DNA from 2 places in the Streptomyces similanensis genome. Region 2 is predicted to be linked to the other one. Evidence: riboswitches for the same ligand, from Rfam matches in the RefSeq annotation. Region 2 holds a riboswitch; the other holds the start of a gene.
The links. Region 2 has a riboswitch for ZMP and ZTP ahead of ABEB07_RS17160 (glycine hydroxymethyltransferase). Riboswitches for the same ligand answer to the same signal wherever they lie in the genome.

Region 1: another riboswitch for ZMP and ZTP. It lies ahead of ABEB07_RS35325 (bifunctional 5,10-methylenetetrahydrofolate dehydrogenase/5,10-methenyltetrahydrofolate cyclohydrolase); the one in region 2 lies ahead of ABEB07_RS17160 (glycine hydroxymethyltransferase).

Annotation. Positions count from the first base shown of each region.
Region 1 is NZ_BAABKC010000129.1:5,406-15,826, forward strand. It holds gene ABEB07_RS35320 (glycosyltransferase) at 1-1,214, opposite strand, end outside; gene ABEB07_RS35325 (bifunctional 5,10-methylenetetrahydrofolate dehydrogenase/5,10-methenyltetrahydrofolate cyclohydrolase) at 1,801-2,649, opposite strand; ZMP/ZTP riboswitch at 2,671-2,755, opposite strand; gene ABEB07_RS35330 (hypothetical protein) at 2,910-3,149, opposite strand; gene ABEB07_RS35335 (S-(hydroxymethyl)mycothiol dehydrogenase) at 3,429-4,514, shown strand; gene ABEB07_RS35340 (MBL fold metallo-hydrolase) at 4,514-5,143, shown strand; gene ABEB07_RS35345 (hypothetical protein) at 5,205-5,753, opposite strand; gene ABEB07_RS35350 (L,D-transpeptidase family protein) at 5,952-6,647, shown strand; gene ABEB07_RS35355 (hypothetical protein) at 6,751-6,936, shown strand; gene ABEB07_RS35360 (S1 family peptidase) at 7,136-8,629, opposite strand; gene ABEB07_RS35365 (MalY/PatB family protein) at 8,814-9,992, shown strand; gene ABEB07_RS35370 (PPOX class F420-dependent oxidoreductase) at 9,989-10,378, shown strand.
Region 2 is NZ_BAABKC010000047.1:57,887-68,307, forward strand. It holds gene trpS (tryptophan--tRNA ligase) at 1-354, opposite strand, end outside; gene ABEB07_RS17160 (glycine hydroxymethyltransferase) at 497-1,942, opposite strand; ZMP/ZTP riboswitch at 1,977-2,088, opposite strand; gene ABEB07_RS17165 (hypothetical protein) at 2,143-2,340, opposite strand; gene ABEB07_RS17170 (glutathionylspermidine synthase family protein) at 2,509-3,693, opposite strand; gene ABEB07_RS17175 (hypothetical protein) at 3,702-4,067, opposite strand; gene ABEB07_RS17180 (DMT family protein) at 4,307-5,170, shown strand; gene pdxR (MocR-like pyridoxine biosynthesis transcription factor PdxR) at 5,214-6,620, opposite strand; gene ABEB07_RS17190 (carboxymuconolactone decarboxylase family protein) at 6,667-7,278, shown strand; gene ABEB07_RS17195 (carboxymuconolactone decarboxylase family protein) at 7,275-7,718, shown strand; gene ABEB07_RS17200 (isocitrate lyase/PEP mutase family protein) at 7,715-8,506, shown strand; gene ABEB07_RS17205 (LysR family transcriptional regulator) at 8,574-9,527, opposite strand; gene ABEB07_RS17210 (MFS transporter) at 9,621-10,421, shown strand, end outside.

The DNA.
Region 1 (10,421 bases), on a different contig from region 2:
TCCACCGCGGCCCGCACCGGCGCCACGCCGTCCTCCGCGCGGATCCGGACGCCCAGCGCCTCGGCCCGCTCCCGGTGGACCGGATGGCGGGTGGCCCGTACGAGGGCCGCGGCCAGCGACTCCGCGGTCAGCCGGCGCACCGGGACGGCGCACGGGGCCACCCCCAGCCGGATCAGCCGCTCGGCCCAGAAACCCTCGTCGAACTGGACCGGCAGCGGCACCGCGGGCACCCCCGCGCGCAGACCCGCCGCCGTGGTGCCCGCCCCCGCGTGGTGCACCACGGCCGCCATGCGCGGGAACAGCGCCGAGTGCGGGACCTCGCCGATGGTGAGCATGTCGTCCCCGGCCGCCGCGAGCCCGCCCCAGCCGCGCTGCACCACCCCGCGCAGCCCGGCCCGGCGCAGCGCGCGCACGATGGTGCCGCTCAGCCGGCGCGGATCGGGCACGGTGGCGCTGCCGAGCCCCACGAAGACCGGCGGCGGCCCGGCGTCCAGGAACCGCAGCAGCTCCGCGGGGAGCGAGTCGTCACGGTCGTACGGCCACCAGTAGCCGCACACCCGCAGCCCGGGCCGCCAGTCGCCCGGCCGGGGCACCACCAGCTCGCTGAAGCCATGGTGCACGGGCCGGCGCAGCCCCGCGCGGATGTACCAGGGCGTCGCGGGGCGGGCGGCGGGCAGCCCGAGCCGGGACCGCACGGCGGGCACCGCCGCGGAGAAGACCCGGTCGACGGCGAGGTTCACCCCGTGCCCGGCCAGCCGGTTGGCCGCCGCGCCCCAGTGTCCGCCGCCCAGCAGCGGGGGCGCGAACTCGCGGGTGGGGGAGAGGGGTTGCAGATGCGCGCCCATGCTGGGTTTGCCGAGCGCTTCGGCGATGGCGTGCCCGACCGGTCCGAGCGAGCCGGACAGCAGCAGCACGTCGTTCTTCTCGGCCGCCGCGACCAGCTCGTCGGTCATCCGGGCGAGCGCCGCCCGCGCCAGCCCGACGGCCCGCACCATCTTCCCCGCGCTGGTGGCGCTGCGGTGCAGGCCCCGGCCGCGCGAGGAGTCCAGCTCGGCCCGCGGATCGACCGGCAGCGCGCGAAAGCCGAGGCCCGAGCCCGCGACCAGCGGCTCGAAGCATCCGTGGGTGACCAGGGTGACCTCGTGGCCCGCGCGGGCCAGACCGTGCCCCAGCCCGGTGAACGGGGCGACGTCGCCCCGGGATCCCGCCGTCATGATCGCTACGCGCACGTCGGCCAGTATGCGGGCGGGGCGGGCCACGGCCCGTGAACGACCCGTGGGGTGTCGGCGCCGTCACCCCGCCACGGCGCCCGTACGGCACACCCGGCTGGGGCGACGAGTCCCCCGCGCACCGGTGCGACGTGCGCGCGGATGCCGGACACGGACAGGTCATGAGCGACGACGAGATCTCCGCCGCCGCCCGGGCGGGCTGTACGGCGCTGCGCCCGGCCGACGCGGTACGCGGCCACGGGCGCAGCCGACGTCTGGTGCGACCGGCTGGCGAGCGGCGGCGGCGCGCACGAGCGGCGCACGACGGCCGCCCCCGAGGCCGAGCCGAGACGCCGGCCGCCCGACCGCACGAGGCCCCGGCCCGGCTCTCTCCGCCCGGCCAGGAGGTACTGCGACCGGCCGCCGCCTCGCCCGGCCGGCCGGCCCGGAACGGCGTACGCGAACGACGTGCCCCGGCCCCGGTCCCGGCCACCGGAACCGGCCTCGGTCTGGAGGCGACGTGCGCCGCAGACCAGCCCGAGTACGGCGTCAGGGCCGGGACGTCACGGAGTACGACGCCCGGCCGTGCCGCTCACCCGCCGAGCTGCCGGGCGGCGGCGTCCACGGTCTGCTCCAGCAGCGTGGCGATGGTCATCGGGCCGACCCCGCCCGGCACCGGCGTGATCAGCGAGGCCCGCAGCGCGGCGGAGTCGAAGTCCACGTCGCCGACGTTGCCCGGGTTGTAACCGGCGTCGATCACGACCGCGCCCGGCTTGACGTCCTCGCCCTTGATCAGCCGCGGCCGGCCCACGGCGGCCACCACCACATCGGCCTCGCGGACCACGGACGCCAGGTCCCGGGTCCGCGAGTGGCAGTACGTCACCGTGGCGTCCCGGGCGAGCAGCAGCATCCCCACCGGCTTGCCGAGGATCGCGCTGCGGCCGACCACGACGGCCCGCTTGCCGGCCAGGTCGACGTCGTAGGCGTCCAGCAGCCGCAGGATGCCGCCGGGCGTGCAGGAGACGAACCCCGGCCCGCCGAAGCTCATCGTCGCGAAGGAGGCGAAGGTGACGCCGTCGACGTCCTTCTCGGGCGCGATGGCCTCGAACGCGGCCCGCTCGTCGACGTGTTCGCCGACCGGGTGCTGGAGCAGGATGCCGTGCACGGCCGGGTCCTGCGACAACGACCGCAGCGCGGCGACCAGTTCCCCGGTGCTGGTCTCGGCGGGCAGCTCCACGTGCCGGGAGACGATCCCGGCCGTGCGGCACCGGTTCTGCTTCATCCGCACATAGGTGACGGAGGCCGGGTCCGCGCCGACCAGCACCGTCGCCAGACAGGGCGCGGTGCCGGTGCGGCCGGTGAGTTCCGCGGCGCGCCGCGCGGTCCGCTCGACGATGCGGCGGGCGAGCGCGGTGCCGTCCATGAGGCGTGCCTGGGACATGGGTCCACTCCTGGGCGTTCGACGGATCGCCCAGGCGCGCGGCTGTGACTCGACGGAGACCGCTCCCCGGTGGTACTCCACCTCAGCGCCAGTCACGGTCCCGGGCCCAGCTTACGGGCCGCCCGGGGCGGCACGCCTCCGGGTTCCGCGACCGGGTGCGGCGGCCCGGGGCCCGGCGGCGGCTCACCGGAGACCGGAGCACCGTGGAGGAGGCGCTTCGTGGCGGAGGCAGGGGTCAGGAGCGGGCAGGTACGGCCGCCTCACCGCCGCCGGCCGCGCCGTACGCACCGGGGCCGGGGCCGGGGCCGTGCGCCGGGCAGTGCCGCGCGCAGCAGGGAGCGGAGGAGGGCGGTGCCGGCGAGGCGGCCCGCCGTCGCGATCGGGCGCGGCGCCGGCGGGGCCGGGGCGCGGGTCCGGCCCCGGCCCGCGTGGGCCGAGAAGGTCCAGGTCAGCCGGGAGCTGACCTGGAACGTCGCGGTCCGCCGCCCTACGCGTCCCATGCCCCGGCCATGATCGGCTCGATGCCGCGGCGCGGTGTGCCGGTGTCTGACGCGGAGCTTGCCATGGTGTCCTCCCGCGAGGTCCGCGGCCGCGGCCCGGGCGGGCCGCGACGGGCCTCACCTCCGAGCGTCCTCCGCCCCGCCGGGCTCGGCAAACGCGGCCGCGGACCCGGACGCGCCGGGGGAAGGGGACACCGGCCGGGTCCTCGTACCGTCGCCGATCAGCGGCGCGTAGGGTCGGAAGGTACGGATCTCCGGTCGACGGAAGGAACCACCATCATGGCGCAGGAAGTGCGCGGCGTGATCGCACCCGGGAAGAACGAGCCGGTACGGGTCGAGACGATCGTCGTGCCGGATCCCGGTCCCGGCGAGGCCGTGGTACGGGTCCAGGCCTGCGGCGTCTGCCACACCGACCTGCACTACAAGCAGGGCGGCATCAACGACGACTTCCCCTTCCTCCTCGGCCACGAGGCCGCCGGCGTCGTGGAGTCGGTCGGCGACGGCGTCACCGACGTCGCGCCCGGCGACTTCGTGATCCTCAACTGGCGTGCCGTGTGCGGAAAGTGCCGCGCCTGTCTGCGCGGCCGCCCCTGGTACTGCTTCGACACCCACAACGCGAAGCAGCGGATGACCCTCACCGACGGCACCGAGCTGTCCCCGGCCCTCGGGATCGGCGCCTTCGCCGAGAAGACGCTCGTGGCGGCCGGACAGTGCACCAAGGTCGACCCGGCCGTCTCCCCGGCCGTGGCCGGACTGCTCGGCTGCGGCGTGATGGCCGGCATCGGCGCGGCGATCAACACCGGCGGCGTCGGCCGCGGCGACTCGGTCGCCGTCATCGGCTGCGGCGGCGTCGGGGACGCGGCGATCGCCGGCGCGTACCTGGCCGGCGCGGCGAAGGTCATCGCCGTCGACATCGACGACCGCAAGCTGGAGACCGCCCGCACCATGGGCGCCACCCACACCGTCAACTCCCGGAGCAGCGACCCCGTCGAGGCGATCCGCGAGCTGACCGGCGGCTTCGGCGCCGACGTCGTCATCGAGGCGGTCGGCCGCCCCGAGACGTACCGACAGGCCTTCTACGCCCGCGACCTGGCCGGCACCGTCGTCCTGGTCGGCGTGCCGACGCCGGAGATGAAGCTCGAACTGCCGCTGCTGGACGTCTTCGGGCGCGGCGGCTCCCTGAAGTCGAGCTGGTACGGCGACTGCCTGCCCTCCCGCGACTTCCCCCTGCTCATCGACCTCCACCTCCAGGGCCGCCTGCCGCTGGACAAGTTCGTCACCGAGACCATTCAACTGGACGAGGTGGAGAAGGCGTTCGAGCGGATGCACCAGGGCGACGTGCTGCGCTCGGTGGTGGTGCTGTGATGGCCGCCCGCATCGAACGCCTCGTCACCTCCGGGCAGTTCACCCTCGATGGCGGCTCCTGGGACGTCGACAACAACGTGTGGATCGTCGGCGACGACCACGAGGCCGTCGTCATCGACGCCGCCCACGACGCCGAGGCGATCCTCCGGGCGGTGGGGGACCGGCGGCTGACCGCGATCGTGTGCACCCACGCCCACAACGACCACGTGAACGCCGCGCCCGCCCTCGCCGACCGCACCGGCGCGAAGATCTGGCTGCACCGCGACGACCTGCCGCTGTGGCGGATGACCCACCCGGACCGGGAGCCCGACGAGCACCTCGCCGACGGCCAGGTGATCGAGGCGGCGGGCGCCGACCTGACCGTCCTGCACACCCCCGGCCACGCTCCGGGCGCCGTCTGCCTGTACGACCCCGGACTGGGCGTCGTCTTCACCGGCGACACCCTCTTCCAGGGCGGTCCCGGCGCCACCGGCCGCACCTACTCCCACTTCCCGACGATCATCGACTCGATCCGCGACCGCCTGCTGACGCTGCCGCCCGAGACGAAGGTCCTCACCGGCCACGGCGACGGCACCACCATCGGCGCCGAGGCGCCCCACCTGGACGAGTGGATCAGCCGCGGCCACTGACCCGCACCGGTGGGCCGGGGGCGCCGCCCCCCGGCACACCGCCGGGCCGCGCCGTCGTCCGTCACCCGTCCGCCGCGGGCGGGCGCGCGCCCGGCAGCGGCCAGCGCGCCGGATGGCCCGGCGGCAGCGTCAAGTCCTCCCGCACGGCGGCGTAGTAGCCGTCCCGCGCGGCCCGCTGCCGCGCCAACAGCCCCTGCCAGGCGTCGGGTTCGCGCCGCCCCTCGCGCAGGAACCGTTCCATCTCCATCGCCACCACCACCCACGCCCGGGCCGTCTCCACGACCTGCGGGCTGCCCAGCATGAGCAGCGCCTCGCCGGAGGGGTCCCGGGCGAGCGCGGCCTCCGTCAGCAGGGGCTCGGCCTCCGCCAGGGCCAGCGGATGCGGGTGCGGGTCGTTGCCGAGATGCGAGGCGACCCGGTAGGCCAGCGTGACCGACTTCTTGAGCGTGCGCGCGTACTCGGTGTACACGGCGAGCCGGCGCTCCTCCCAACGGGCCGCCCGTTCCCGGCGGAAGCGGGCCCGGTCGCTGCGCACGACCGCCAGATAGGAACCGAGCGCGCCGATCACCACACCGATGAGCGCGGGGAGTTGCTGCACGAACGCCGACATGCGTCGCACCGTATCCGCCTGCGCGCCCACCGGCGCACCCCGCCCGCGCCCCTCCGCACCCGCCCGCGCCCGACCCGTCCGAATGTCACCGTTTCGTCTCGACCCCGGGCCGCCCACAACCGCGGGCCGCCCCCGGCTGTCTAGGTGTCCGAGAACGAAGAGACGCGAACCCGATCGAGGGGGAAGGACAGGGCGCCCATGAGGCACATAGGCAGACGGGGAGCCGTCGTGCTCGGCGCCACCTCACTGGTGGCGCCGCTCACACTCGCGCTCGGCGCAGCGCCGGCGCAGGCGGCGAGCTGTACGGCGAGCAAGGGGCCGTACCAGAAGCAGGTCGAGAAGTTCCTCGGGCGCCCGGTGGACGGCCGGCAGTCGGCCGCCGACTGCTCGGCGATCCGGGCCTTCCAGAACAAGCACGGCATCACGCCCGCCATCGGCTACGCGGGTCCCGTGACCTGGCGCGTGATGGATCTCATGAACAAGCAGAAGGCCGTCGGGAAGAAACCGAACAAGGACGGCAAGTGCCCGACGAACAAGGGCCGTATCGCCTGCGTCAACCTCACGCTCCAGCTCAGCTGGATCCAGGACGGCAAGAAACTCGTGTACGGGCCGGTGCCTGTGCGCACCGGCCGTGACGGCTACGAGACCCGCACCGGCCTGAAGAAGGTCTACTGGCGTGACATCGACCACGTCTCGACCCTCTACAACGTCCGCATGCCCTACAGCCAGTTCTTCGACGGCGGGCAGGCATTCCACTCCGTCGGCCTGAGCATGTGGAACCCGCCGGGCTCGCACGGCTGCGTCAACATGACCACCCAGGACGCCAAGAAGTACTGGTCGCTGCTGAAGAAGGGCGACGACGTCTTCGTGTACGGCCGCAAACCGGGAACGTGAGCCGGGGCCGGGCGGGTTGAGCCGGAACGACGTGATGAGCGACACGGTCCGAAATGTCCGTATCGGTCGTACTTACTCACAGCGCCTTCACGTCGTCCGGCATATGCTTCACAGCATGTCCACCAGTGTTGAAACCGTCTCCGAGCGATCGGCCGCGGAGGTCAACGAGGAGATCCGTGCGCTGTGGCGCCGGTCGGGCGGGACACTGACCACCGAGCAGCGCGAGGTGTACCAGCGCCTCGTCCTGGAGTGGGCTCAGGCCGCTCCGCAGTCGGACCACGCGGCCTGACCGCCTCCCGGCCTCCGGCCGTCGGACCCTCCCACGGGGGCGCCCCTTTGCGAACGGGCGCCCTTCTCACACCGACCTCCGCCGCCTCGTACGGCATCGTCGACCTCACCGGCGGGACCCCGTCCCGCCGGGCCGGCCCCGCGTCGGCCGTCACCTTCCTCACACCACCCCGGCCGACCGGCCGGCCGCCGCGCCCCGGTCAGCTCCAGGTGGCGGAGTAACGGCGCCGGTAGGCCGCTCGGTCCCGCTCCGTGCGCAGCCACCGGGTCGCCGCCAGCGCGACCAGACCGCCCGCCAGCACCAGCAGACCCGGGCCGACGGCACGCGGGTCGGTCAGCCGGGCCGCAGGCGTGCTCCCGGCCGCGCCGCCCGGCACCCGCGCCGGCGAACCGGGGGAGGCCGCACCCGCCGCACCCGCCGTGCCGCCGCCCGCTGCCGACCCGACACCGGACCCGCCGGACGAACCGGACGCACCGGACCCACCTCCGGACGCCCCACCGGCCGACGCCGCCCCGCCGCCGCCTCCGTCGCCGCCCCCGCTCGTGTCCCTGGCCGGAGCCGACACGATCAGCCGCACACCCAGCGCGGTCAGCGCCTTCGGCACCGGCTGGAAGAACGTCGTACCGCCCGTCGCGCAGTCGCCGCTGCCGCCCGACGTCACCCCGAGGGCGATGCCCTCCGAGAACAGCGGGCCGCCGCTGTCGCCCGGCTCGGCGCACACCGTGGTCCGGATCAGACCGCTCACCGTGCCCTCGGGATAGTTCACGGTCGCGTCGAGACCGGTCACCTCCCCGTCGTGCAGCCCGCTGGTGCTGCCGCTGCGGAACACCCGCTGCCCCACCGCCGCGTCCCCCGCCCCCGTGATCCGCACGCCGTTGCCGCCGCCGATCGCCACCACGTCCGCGCCCTGCCCGGCCCGGCCGGCGGCGTACCTCACCAGCGAGAAGTCGCTGCCCGGGAAGGTCGAGGCGACCGTGTCGCCCAACCGCCGGTCGCCCGCGCCGGACGCGAACCAGGCCGAGCCCTCCGGCCCGCAGTGCCCGGCGGTGAGGATGAAGTCGTCGCGCCCGTCGGTCACGTTGAAACCGGCCGAGCAGCGCCCGCCCGCCGACAGGATCGGCTGCGCCCCGTTGAGCCGCGTGGTGAACCTGCCCGGCGCGCGCTCCATGCGCACGAAGGAGCCGATGCCGCTCGCCACCCGGCTCATCCGGTCCCAGTCGGCGGCGGAGACGGAGCTGTCGGCCTCCACCGTCACCCGGTTCGTCCGGTAGTCGACCGCCCACGCCGTGCCGGGCACCCGCGGCGCGGCGCGCAGGGCCGCCCCGGCCGACCTCAGCTCGTCCATGCTGTGCCGCACGAGCCTCGCCCCGGCGCCCGCCCGCCGCACCTCGGCCGCCGCCTCCGCGTCGGTCACGGCGACGACCGTACGCCCGTCGGAGCCGACCCAGCTGCCCGCCGTACGGGCCGTGCCCAGCCGTGCCACCAGTGCGGAACCCGGCGTGGAACCCGGCGCGGCGGCCGGTCCAGCGGCCGGTCCGGCCGCCGAGCGGACGACGTCGCGCGGTGGCTCCCGCGTCCCGGACGGCGCACCGGCCAGCGCCGCGTGGGCGACCATCGCCGGGCCCAGGACGAGCCCCGCGACGGCCGTCAGCCGCGCCACCCTCCGGACGACCCGCCGTCGTGCGTGCCTCATACCTGGCTCCCGAAAAAGTACCCGGCTCCCGGACCCCGGACCTCGAACACCGGCCCCGCCGATCCATACGCGCCGCACCGCCCCCGCGTTCAGCCCGCCGGAGGCCCGCCGGTGGTCCGGCGCACACCGGCCGGGTCGTGCGCGCTCCCCCGGAACCGCGCGCCCGGCGGCCTATCTTGGGCCCATGAACAGGACTCCGCACGCCCCGTCCGGTGAACCGAACCCCCTGCGCGTCCTCAGCCCCGCCGACCTGCGCCGCCGCACCAGCATGAAGTGGCGCACCCATCCCGCCGACGTCCTGCCGCTGTGGGTGGCCGAGATGGACGTACCGCAGCCCGAACCGGTCGTCCGGGCGGTCACCGACGCCCTCGCCCTCGGCGACACCGGCTACCCCGTCGGCACCGCCTACGCCGAGGCGCTCGCCGCCTTCGCGGCCAAACGCTGGGGCTGGGACGGGCTCGCCGTGGAGCGCACCGCGCTGGTGCCCGACGTGATGCTGGGCGCGGTGGAGATGCTGAAACTGGTGACCGGGCCCGGCGACCCGGTGATCGTCAGCCCGCCGGTGTACCCGCCGTTCTTCCAGTTCGTCACGCATATGGACCGGCGGGTGGTGCGGGCGCCGCTCGGCGCCGACCTGCGCCTGGATCTCGGTGCGCTGGACGAGGCGTTCCGGCGGGCCGTGGCCGGCGGCGGGCGCGCCGCGTACCTGCTGTGCAGCCCGCAGAACCCGACCGGCACCGTGCACACCGCCGCCGAACTCGCCGCCGTGGCCGAACTCGCCGACCGGCACGGCGTACGCGTCGTCGCCGACGAGATCCACGCGCCGCTGGTCGCGGCCGGCGCCGACTTCGTGCCGTATCTGAGCGTGCCGGGCGGCGAGCGGGGTCTGTCGCTCATGTCGGCGAGCAAGGGGTGGAATCTGGCCGGCCTCAAGGCCGCCCTCGCCGTCGCCGGTCCCGAGGCCGCCGCCGACCTCGCCCGGCTGCCCGCGGAGGCCGCCGACGGGGCCAGCCACCTCGGCGTCATCGCCCACACCGCCGCGCTGCGCGACGCCGGCCCCTGGCTGGACGCCCTGCTGGCCGGCCTCGACGACAACCGGCGGCTGCTCGCCGGCCTCCTCGCCGAGCACCTGCCCGCGATCCGCTGCCGGCCCGGCCGGGCCACCTACCTCGCCTGGCTGGACTGCCGGGCCCTCGGCCTGGGCGACGATCCCGCCCAGGTCTTCCTGGAGCGCGGCCGGGTGGCCCTCAGCTCCGGACCCCCGTTCGGCGAGGGCGGCGCGGGACACGCGCGCCTGAATCTGGGAACCTCACCCGAACTACTGACCGAAGCGGTACGACGCATGACGGAGGCGGTCCGATGAGCACCGAGGAGACCCTGGCACGGCTCTCAGCCGGCAAGTACCTGCTGCTGACCAGCTACCGCAAGAACGGCACCCCGGCCGCCACCCCCGTGTGGGTGGTCCGGGACGGCACGGCGCTCGGCGTCTGGACGGCCGCCGACTCCCACAAGGTGAGGCGCGTCCGCCGCCGCTCCGACGTCCTGGTCGGCCCGTGCGACGTGCGCGGCAACCCGACCGGCGTCCAGATCCCGGCCACCGCCGAGATCTGCGACCCGGCCACCACCGCCCGCTACCGCGGCCTGATCGCCCGCAAGTACGGCATCGTCGGCCGCCTCACCCTCCTCGGCAGCCGGCTGCGCCGGGGCGAGCGGGGAACGGTCGGCATCCGGGTGTCCCTGACGGGCTGATGACGGCCGCGCGACGCCCGCCCGACGCCCGTGCGACCGGCCG
Region 2 (10,421 bases):
GGCGGACTTGTCCTTGAACTGGGTCATCCGGCCGGCCTCGCCGAAGCCGGTGAGGCAGTTCATCACCCAGGCGAGCTGGGCGTGCTCGGGCACATGGCTCTGGACGAAGAGCGTGCAGCGGTCCGGGTCGAGGCCGGCGGCCAGCAGCTGGGCGACGGCCACCCGGGTGTTGGCGCGCAGCTCGGCCGGGTCCTGCGTGACCGTGATCGCGTGCAGGTCGGCGAGCATGTAGAACGCGTCGTGGCTCTCCTGAAGGGCCACCCACTGGCGCACGGCGCCGAGGTAGTTGCCGAGGTGGAACGAGCCCGCGGTGGGCTGGATTCCGGAGAGCACGCGAGGTCGATCAGTGGCCATGCTCACCATTCTCTCATTGACCACCGCCCCCGACGGGCCGGGTTTGCGCGGCCGGAGAACGCCGCGCGGCGGCCCGCCGGGGAGGCGGACCGCCGCGCGAAGGGGGCGTCGGGCGAGGGGCCCCGTCGTTCACCGGGACGGGTCAGCCGAGGTCGATCTCCGGGTAGAGCGGGAAGCCGGCGACCAGGTCCGTGGCCCGCTGGGAGATCTCGTCCGAGACCTTCGGGTCGAGCACGTGCTGCGCCTTGGAGGGCGCGCCCTTGCTGGTGGTGCCGGGCTCGGCGGTGGTCAGGACGCGGTCGACGAGGCCGGCCACCTCGTCCATCTCGGCGGTGCCCAGGCCCCGGGTGGTCAGGGCCGGGGTGCCGACGCGGATGCCGGAGGTGTACCAGGCGCCGTTGGGGTCGGCCGGGATGGCGTTGCGGTTGGTGACGATGCCGGAGTCCAGCAGCGCGGCCTCGGCCTGGCGGCCGGTGAGGCCGTAGGAGGAGGCGACGTCGATCAGGTTGAGGTGGTTGTCCGTGCCGCCGGTGACCAGGGTGGCGCCGCGGCGCGTCAGGCCCTCGGCGAGCGCGCGGGCGTTGTCCACGATCCGCCGGGCGTAGTCCTGGAAGGCGGGCTGCCGTGCCTCGGCCAGGGCGACGGCCTTGGCGGCCATGACGTGCGGGAGCGGGCCGCCGAGGACCATCGGGCAGCCGCGGTCGACCTGGTCCTTGAGGGAGTCGTCGCACAGGACCATGCCGCCGCGCGGGCCGCGCAGCGACTTGTGCGTGGTGGTGGTGACGATCTGCGCGTGCGGCACCGGGTCGAAGTCGCCGGTGAGGACCTTGCCCGCGACCAGGCCGGCGAAGTGCGCCATGTCGACCATGAGGGTCGCGCCGACCTCGTCGGCGATCTCGCGCATGATCCGGAAGTTCACCAGGCGCGGGTAGGCCGAGTAGCCCGCGACCAGGATCAGCGGCTTGAAATCGCGGGCCTGGGCGCGCAGCGCCTCGTAGTCGATCAGGCCGGTGGCCGGGTCGGTGCCGTAGGAGCGCTGGTCGAACATCTTTCCTGAGATGTTCGGACGGAAGCCGTGGGTGAGGTGGCCGCCGGCGTCCAGGGACATGCCCAGCATGCGCTGGTTGCCGAAGGCGTGCCGCAGCTCGGCCCAGTCGGCCTCGGAGAGGTCGTTGATCTGGCGGACGCCGGTCTTCTGGAGGAAGGGGACCTCGACCCGGTCGGCGAGGACGGCCCAGAACGCGACCAGGTTGGCGTCGATGCCGGAGTGCGGCTGGACGTAGGCGTGGCGGGCGCCGAAGAGTTCCCTGGCGTGCTCGGCGGCGAGCGACTCGACGGTGTCGACGTTGCGGCAGCCGGCGTAGAAGCGGCGGCCGACGGTGCCCTCGGCGTACTTGTCGCTGAACCAGTTGCCCATCGCGAGCAGGGTGGCCGGGGAGGCGTAGTTCTCCGAGGCGATCAGCTTGAGCATCTCGCGCTGGTCGCCGACCTCCTGGCCGATGGCATCGGCGACGCGCGGCTCGACGGCGCGGATCACGTCGAGTGCGGCGCGGAAGGCGGTGGACTCGGTGGAGAGGGGCGCGGTCATGTCTAGGACCTCCGGACGTGGCGTTCGGCGTTCACGGTACGGCCCAGGCGCACGGCACAGTTCTTTCACCCGGGCCGCTTCCCGATGGTCGGTCCCATCCTCGGAGCCCCGCGTCGGGGTCCAGCGCGCCAGTCACGGCCCGCCGTCAGCCTACCGGGCGCCGTGCGGCGCCCGGCCCGGCGTCCACCATGCGAGCGCGCTCAGCCCTCGTCGTCCCCGGTCAGACGCCACCGGCCGACCTCCCGGTAGCCGGAGTCGTACACCGCCGAGCCGTCGCCGGGCTCCAGGGCGTAGTGGTGCAGGTTGCCGCCCCAGTAGCGCAGGATCCGGCCCAGTTCGGCCGCCTTCTCCCCGGCGGGAAGCGCGTCGTCCACCGTGACTTCGAGGAGGAACCTCATGTCTGCCGTCTCCCGTCCTGTCCGGACCGGACGCGCCGCGGGCGCGACGCGTCGCCGGACCGCCCAGAGAATCACACGGCCGCCGGGCCGTGCCCGGAGAATGCCCGTCGGGCCGTGCCCGGAGAACGCCCGTCGAGCCGTGCCCGGAGAACGCCCGTCGGACCGCGCCTAGAGGATCACGTGCGGGACGAAGCGCGCGTACTCGTCGGTGACGAGGCCGGAGGACTCGCGGATGCCGAGACCCGCGGCCTCGTCCCCGACCACCCAGGCGCCGAGGACGACGTGGTTGCCGTCGAAGGCGGGCAGCGGGGCGAGGGCCTGGTAGCAGCAGGGCTCCTCGCGCACGGCGGCCTGCGTGCCCGGCGGGTGGACGGTCACTCCGGCGCCCTCGCGGCCCAGCAGCGGCTTGGCGACGTAGCCGGGCCCGGCGGCCAGGTCGCGCGGGCCGTCGAGGTGGGCGGGCAGGAGGTTGGGGTGGCCGGGGTAGAGCTCCCACAGGATCGCCAGCAGCGCCTTGTTGCTGAGCAGCATCTTCCAGGCGGGTTCGATCCACAGGGTGGAGCCGGTGCCGCCGCCGTTGTCGAGGGTGTCCAGGACATGGCCGGCGAAGCGGTCGGTGGTCAGCCACTCCCAGGGGTAGAGCTTGAAGATCGCGCGGATGAAGTGCAGGCCGTTGTCGACGAACCGGCCGGACAGCGGGTCCCAGCCGATCTCCTCCATGGAGATCCAGTCGGTGGCGAGCCCGGCCTGTTCCGCGGTCTCCTTGAGGTAGGCGACCGTCATCAGGTCCTCGCCGAGTTCGTCGTCGGCGGAGTGCGCGAAGTGCAGCGGGCTGCCCGGCGGCAGCAGGCGGGCCTGCTCGCGCCAGGCGGCCACCAGGCGTTCGTGCAGGGAGTTCCACTGGTCGGCGCCGGGGAAACGATCCTCCATCCAGAACCACTGGGGCGAGGCCGCCTCCACCAGGGAGGTGGGGGTGTCGGCGTTGTACTCCAGCAGCTTGGCCGGCCCGGTGCCGTCGTAGCGCAGGTCGAAGCGGCCGTAGACGGCGGGGAGTTCGGCGCGCCGGCGCCACGCCTCGGCGACGGCCCCGGCGACGCGCGGGTCGGTGATGCCGAGGTCGGCGAAGCGGTTGGTGGCGACGATGTGCTCGGCCGCGGCCAGGCACATGCGGTGCAGTTCCTCGACCGTCTCCTCCAGCGCCTCGACCTCGGGCAGCGAGAAGACGTAGTGGGCGCTCTCGTCCCAGTAGGGCCGCAGGCTGTCGTCGGGGTACCGGGTCAGGGGATAGATGAGCCCCTGGGCCTCGACGGTCTGCTGCCAGCCGGGCCGGGGGGCGATCGTACGGCGTTCCATCGCGGGCGTCAGCCGCCGGACTTGCCGTGGCCGCTGCCGAAGCCGCCCCGGTCCACGCCGCCGTGGCCGCCGCTGGACCCGCTGGAGCCGCTGGAGCCGCCGGAGCCCTTGCCGGGCTTGGTGAGAGAGCCGCCGGTGACCCAGCCGCTCTTCTTCTTGCCGCCGTAGTACCAGACGCCGTTGGCGGAGGTCTTGCCGGTGGACTTGCAGTTCTTGTCGGAGACGACCTTGTAGCCCTTGGCCGCGGTGTAGCTGCCGCGGTCGACGCAGCGCTTGTCGGGGGCGGAGGAGCAGGCGGTGAGTGCCGTCGCGAGCAGTCCCATGCCGCCCAGTACGACCGTCGCCGACCGCAGTTGTCGCCGTGCGTCCGCCATGTCCGTCTCTCCCCGTCGTGGTCGACCACCGGCCGCGTGCGCGGCCGCTCTCCGGCCGCCAGCCTAAAGACACCGCCATGCGCATGCCCAGGGGGGATCGGTTCAGGCGTGAGGTGGGAGGGGGTGGGGCGGGGGTGGAGGTGGGGGGGCTCAATGCGGGCCTCGGGGGCGGGGCTTGGTTACGGGTGGTGGGGGCGGGTGGTGCGGGCAGGGCCTAGAGTCGCCGGGTGCTTCTCGGAATGGTGTGCGCGCTCGGCGCGGCGGTGTGTTTCGGTACGGCGACGGTGCTCCAGGCGGTCGCCGCCCGGGCGGCGGCCGACGCCGGAGGGGGTTCGGGCGGCGACGCGGCACTGCTGCTGCGGGCGCTGCGGCAGTGGCGGTACCTGGCGGGCCTGGCCCTGGACGGACTCGGTTTCCTGCTCCAGATCGTGGCGTTGCGCTCGCTGCCGATCTACGCGGTCGGCGCCGCCCTGGCGTCCAGTCTCGCGGTGACGGCGGTGGCCGCGGCGCGGCTGCTGCGGGTGCGGCTGAGCGGCACCGAGTGGGCAGCGGTCGGGGTGGTCTGCGCGGGCCTCGCGATGCTGGGCCTGGCCTCGGGCGCCGAGGGGCACGAGGACGGCTCGGCGGCGCTGCGGTGGGTGATGCTGGGGGCCGCGCTCGCGGTGCTCGCGCTGGGCGCGGTCGCCGGACGCCTGCCGGAACGCGGCCGGGCGCTGCTGCTGGGTCTGGGCGCGGGCTGCGGGTTCGGCGTGGTCGAGGTGACGGTGCGGCTGGTGGACTCGGTCAGTCCGGCCCGGCTGTTCGCCAACCCGGCGGCGTACGCGCTGGTGCTGGGCGGCGGCGCGGCGTTCCTGCTGCTGACCTCGGCCCTCCAGCGCGGTTCGGTGACGACGGCGACGGCGGGCATGGTGCTCGGCGAGACGCTCGGCCCGGCGGCGGTCGGCGTGGTCTGGCTGGGCGACCGCACCCGCGACGGACTGGCCTGGCTGGCGGTGCTGGGCTTCGCGGTGGCGATCGCCGGGGCGCTGGCGCTGGCCCGGTTCGGGGAGGCGCCGGCGGAGGAGACGGCGGCGGCGAGGACCCCGGCCGACGACGCGCGCTGAGCCGTCGCCCCGGTGGCTCTCGGGGTGTCGTCGCGGGTCGTCGCTACGGCAGGACCCGGCACAGCGCGTCCAGGGCCGCTGTCCAGGCGTGGTCCGGTGGGGTGCCGTAGCCGACGACCAGGGCGTCGTCCGGGGCGGTGACGGCGGCCCGGTCGTGGCGGAAGCGGGCCAGGCCGTAGACGGCGAGGCCCTGCCAGGCCGCCGCCCGGACCACGGCCGGCTCGGTGCCGGGCGGCAGCCGCAGCACGGCGTGCAGACCGGCCGCGATCCCGGTGGCGCGCACGTCGGGAGCACGGGCCGCGAGCGCCTCGACCAGGGCGTCCCGGCGGCGCCGGTACCGCAGCCGCGCCGAGCGCACATGCCGGTCGTAGGCCCCGGAGGCCAGGAACTCCGCCAGCGTCAGCTGGTCCAGCACCCCGCAGGTCTCCATCGCGCCCTTGGCCGCCGCGGCCTCCTCGGCGAGCGACGGCGGCAGCGCCATCCAGCCCAGCCGCAGCCCGGGCGCCAGCGACTTGCTGGCCGTGCCCAGGTACACCACCCGGTCCGGGGCGAGGCCCTGGAGCGCGCCGATCGACTGGCGGTCGTAGCGGAACTCGCCGTCGTAGTCGTCCTCCAGGACCAGGCCGCCGGTGCGACGGGCCCACTCGATGACGGCGGCGCGCCGGTCGGGCCGCAGCGGCACGCCCATCGGGAACTGGTGCGACGGCGTGAGCAGCACCGCCCCCGCGTCCGCGAGGCCGCCGGTGACGGTGCCCAGGTCGTCGAAGGGCAGCGGCCGGGTGCGCAGTCCGGCCGCCGCCAGCAGGTTCCAGTGCACGTCGAGGCCGTAGGAGTCGACGGCGACGGTCGAGGCGCCGCGGCGGCGCAGCACCTCGGCGAGGACGCGCAGCCCGTGCGCGAAGCCCGAGCAGATCAGCACGTGCTCCGGGTCGGTGCGCACGCCGCGGGCGCGGGCGAGGTAGCCGGCCAGGGCGGCGCGCAGTTCGGGCAGGCCGCGCGGGTCGCCGTAGCCGAGGACGTGGTGCGGGGCCGTGGTCAGGGCCCGGCGGGCGGCGCGCAGCCAGGCGGCGCGGGGGAAGGAGCCCAGGTCGGGGCTGCCGCTGCGCAGGTCGTGGCGGGGGCGGGACGGGGGGCGGCGCGGGTGCGCCGGGCCGCCGGGCGGGGTCTGGGCGAACGGCGCGGCGGGCACTCCCGTGGCGACCCGGGTGCCCGAGCCCTGGCGGGCGGTGAGCCAGCCCTCGGCGACCAGGTCGGCGTAGGCGTCGGCGACCGTGTTGCGGGCGACGCCCAGGTCGGGCGCGAGGGCGCGGGAGGAGGGCAGCCGGGTGCCGGGGGCCAGCCGGCCGGTGCGCACCGCCTCGCGCAGCGCGTCGGTCAGGCCGCGGCGCACGCCGGGTCCGGTCGGCTCCAGGTGCAGGTCGACGCCCAAAGTGGCCCACGTTTCCGCCATGGGAATGGACCATACTCCTGGGACGCTTCGTGCCTAGGGTCGAAATGTGACCACGAAGAACGACACACCCGACACGACAGCGACCACGGCGACTACGGCGACCACGGCACCGAACGGAACGGCGACCACGGCGACCACGGCGACCACGGCACCGAACGGAGCGGCAGCGGCGGCCACGGCCGGGTACGCGCCCGAACAGGCGCCCCGGCTGGAGTGGGCCAAGCACGCCCCCGAGGTCTACAAGGCGATGATCCGACTGGACACCGCCGCGAAGCGGGGCCTGGACGCGAAGCTGTACGAGCTGGTGAAGATCCGCGCCTCGCAGCTCAACCACTGCGCGTTCTGCCTCGACATGCACACCAAGGACGCGCTCGCGGCCGGCGAGAGCGTGGAGCGGATCGTGCAGCTCAGCGCCTGGGAGGAGTCGCGGCACTTCTACACGGAGAAGGAGCTGGCGGCGATCGAGCTGACCGAGGCGATCACCGTCCTGACCGACGGCTTCGTCCCGGACGAGGTGTACGACCGGGCCGCGGGCCTGTTCGAGGAGCCTGAGCTGGCCCAGCTGATCGCCGCGATCACGGTGATCAACGCGTGGAACCGGTTCGGCGTGACCACCCGCATGACCCCGGGCCACTACCAGCCGGGGCGGCCCGCGTGAGCCGTTCGCAGCTGCTGGACCAGAAGGTGTTCCAGGCGATGCGGGCGGTCGGCGCGGCCGCGAAGAAGGGCTTCGGCGATCCGGTCCTCGCCGAGCTGGTCATGATCCGCGCCTCGCAGCTCAACCACTGCGCGTTCTGCCTCGACATGCACCTGCGGGCCGCCCGCGAGAACGGCGAGTCCGAGGACCGCGTCCAGCTGCTCAACGCCTGGGAGGAGGCCGAGGGCCGCTACACCGAGCGGGAGCGGGCCGCGCTCGCCCTGACCGAGGCGGTCACGGTGCTGACCGACGGCTTCGTCCCGGACGAGGTGTACGACCGGGCCGCCCAGCTGTTCGAGGAGGCCGAACTGGCCCATCTCGTCTCGCTGATCACCGTCATCAACGGCTGGAACCGGCTGATGGTCAGCCGCCGGGTCCCGCCGGGCGGGCGGCAGGCGTGAGCGGCGCGGCCACGTTCCGCGCCCTGCACCACGGGCGCGCGCCGGGTGATCCGCTGGTGCTGCCGGGGCCGTGGGACGCGGCGAGCGCCCGGGTGTTCGCCGAGGCCGGGTTCCCGGCGCTGGCGACGCCGAGCGCCGGGATCGCCGCGTCCCTCGGGTACGCGGACGGCCGGACGCCGGCGCCGGAGATGTTCGCGGCCGTGGCGCGGATCGCCCGGGCGGTGGACGTACCGGTGTCGGCGGACGTGGAGGACGGGTACGGGCTCGCGCCGAAGGAGCTGGTGGACCGGCTGCTGGAGGCCGGGGCGGTGGGCTGCAACCTGGAGGACTCGCACGGGGGTGTCCTTGAGGACCCGCGACGGCAGGCGGACTTCCTCGCCGAGGTCCGCGCGGCCGCCGGCGACCTGCTGTTCGTCAACGCCCGCCTCGACACGTTCGTCCACGGCGGCGACGACGGCGGGCAGGTGGCCGGACCGGCCGGCGGCCGTGCCGTCGGGCCTGCCGTCGGACGTGCCGTCGGACGTGCCGTCGAAGAGGCCGTCGAGCGGGCCGCGTTGTACGTGGCGGCGGGCGCGGACTGCGTGTACCCGATCCTCGCCCCCGTGGAGGCGCTGCCGGCCCTGCGGGCGGGAATCCGGGGCCCGATGAACGTGCTGGCACGGCCCGGCGAGGGCCCCTCGCCCGCCGCGCTCGGCGAACTCGGCGCGGACCGCGTCACCTTCGGCCCGGGCCTCCAGCGCCGCGCGACGGCGGCCCTGCGGGAGATCGCGGAGGGCATCGGGAGGTAGGGCGCGGGGGGGGGGACGCGGGGGCGCCGGCGCGGTGGGGCGGGTCCGGGACGGGCGGAACGGGGGTTCATCCGTCCAGGGACCCGGACCACTGCGCCAGCACCTCCCGGAAGCACTGCCGCAGCCAGGCGTGCGCCGGGTCGGCGTCGTGGCGCGGGTGCCAGGCCAGCCCCATCCCCAGCACCGGCAGCTCCAGCGGCACGTCGAAGGTGACCAGGCCCAGCGCCGTGGCCAGCGGCAGCCCCCAGGAGGTGATCAGGCCCACCAGATTGCTGTCGCGCAGCACGAACAGCGCGGCCGGAAAGGTCCCGACGCCGCCCACCACCCGCCGGGTCAGGCCCCGTTCGGCGAGGGCCGCGTCCACGGGCCCGTGCAGCCGGCCGCGCCGCGACACCGACAGGTGCTCGGCCGCGGCGTACCGCTCCGGCGTCACCTCGCCGCCGAGCAGCGGATGTCCGGCCCGTACGACGCCGACCATCCGGTCCTCGTACAGGTGCTCGGTGCGCACCTCGGGAGAGGTGGTGTCGATCACCCCGACCTCCAGATCGGCGGTGCCCTGCCGCAGGAACGGCGCGTCCACGTGGCTCTCGCCCAGGAAGCGGACCCGGACGCCGGGCGCCTCCCGGGCGGCCCGCGCGAACAGGGCCGCGCCGCAGGAGGCGGGCACCGCGTCGTGGCACAGCACCGTGAACGTGCGGGTGACGGTGCGCAGATCGGCGTCCCGGCCCGGCGCGAACAGGGCGCGGGCGCGCTCCACCACCGCGCTCACCTCGGCGCGTACCGCCAGGGCGTGCGGGGTCGGCACCATGCGCCGGCCGGCGCGCACCAGCACCGGATCGCCCAGCGCCCTGCGGATCCGGCCCAGGGTGCGGCTCATCGCCGGTTCGGACAGGTGCAGCCGCCGGGCGGCGCCCTGCACGCTCTGCTCCTCCAGGAGGACGTCGAGGGCGAGCAGCAGATTGAGGTCGATGCCGGTGGGCGCCGTGGGCCCGGCCGCCTCCGCGGATTGCGTCACACGCATCTTTCCCTTGTCAAGATTGCACTGGAGTGCAGGTCACCTGCGAGCCTACGGTGACAGGGCATCCCCCACCACACCGGTCTCCCCGGAGGAGCCATGCCCTCACCTGCCCGAAACACCGCCTCCGCCTCCGCGTCCGCCCAGGCCGAGACCCCGGCTCCCGCTCCGGCTCCGGCTCCGACGAGCGCCCTGAAGCGCTCCACGCTGCTGGCCCTGTGCGCCTGCGTCCTGGTCGCGCAGAGCATGGTCGCCGCCATCAACCTGCTGATCCCGCAGCTGGCCGCGTCCTCCCTGCACCTCACGCGTGGCGACATCCTGTGGACGGTCGACGCCTACGTCATCGCCTTCGCCGGACTGCTCATCCCGGCCGGGGCGCTCGGCGACCGGCACGGCCGCAAGGGCGCGCTGCTCGCCGGTCTCGCCCTGTTCGCCGCGGGCGCCGCCACCAGCGCGCTCGCGACCGGCCCCGCGCTGCTCATCGCGGGCCGGGGCGTCTCCGGCGCGGGCGCCGCGCTGATCACCCCGGCCACGCTGTCGATCCTGGTGCACCTCTCCGCGCCCGAGCACCGCGCCCGCGCGCTGGCGTCCTGGACCCTGGCCATCGGACTCGGCGGCTTCGCGGGCAACCTCGGCGGCGGCCTGATCGGCCAGTTCCTGTCCTGGCGCGCCCTGTTCGCCGTCATGGTGCCGCTGGCCGCCGTACTCGCCGCGGCCGTCGCCCTCGCCGTCCCCCGCACCGCGCGGACGGCCCGCGGCAACCCCGATCCGCTGGGCACCGTCCTGCTCACCACGGGCCTGGTCGCGGTGCTCTTCGGCATCATCGAGGGGCCGGCGTACGGCTGGGGCTCGCCGCGCATCGTCGCCGCGTTCGCGGTCGGCGTGCTGCTCGTCGCCGTC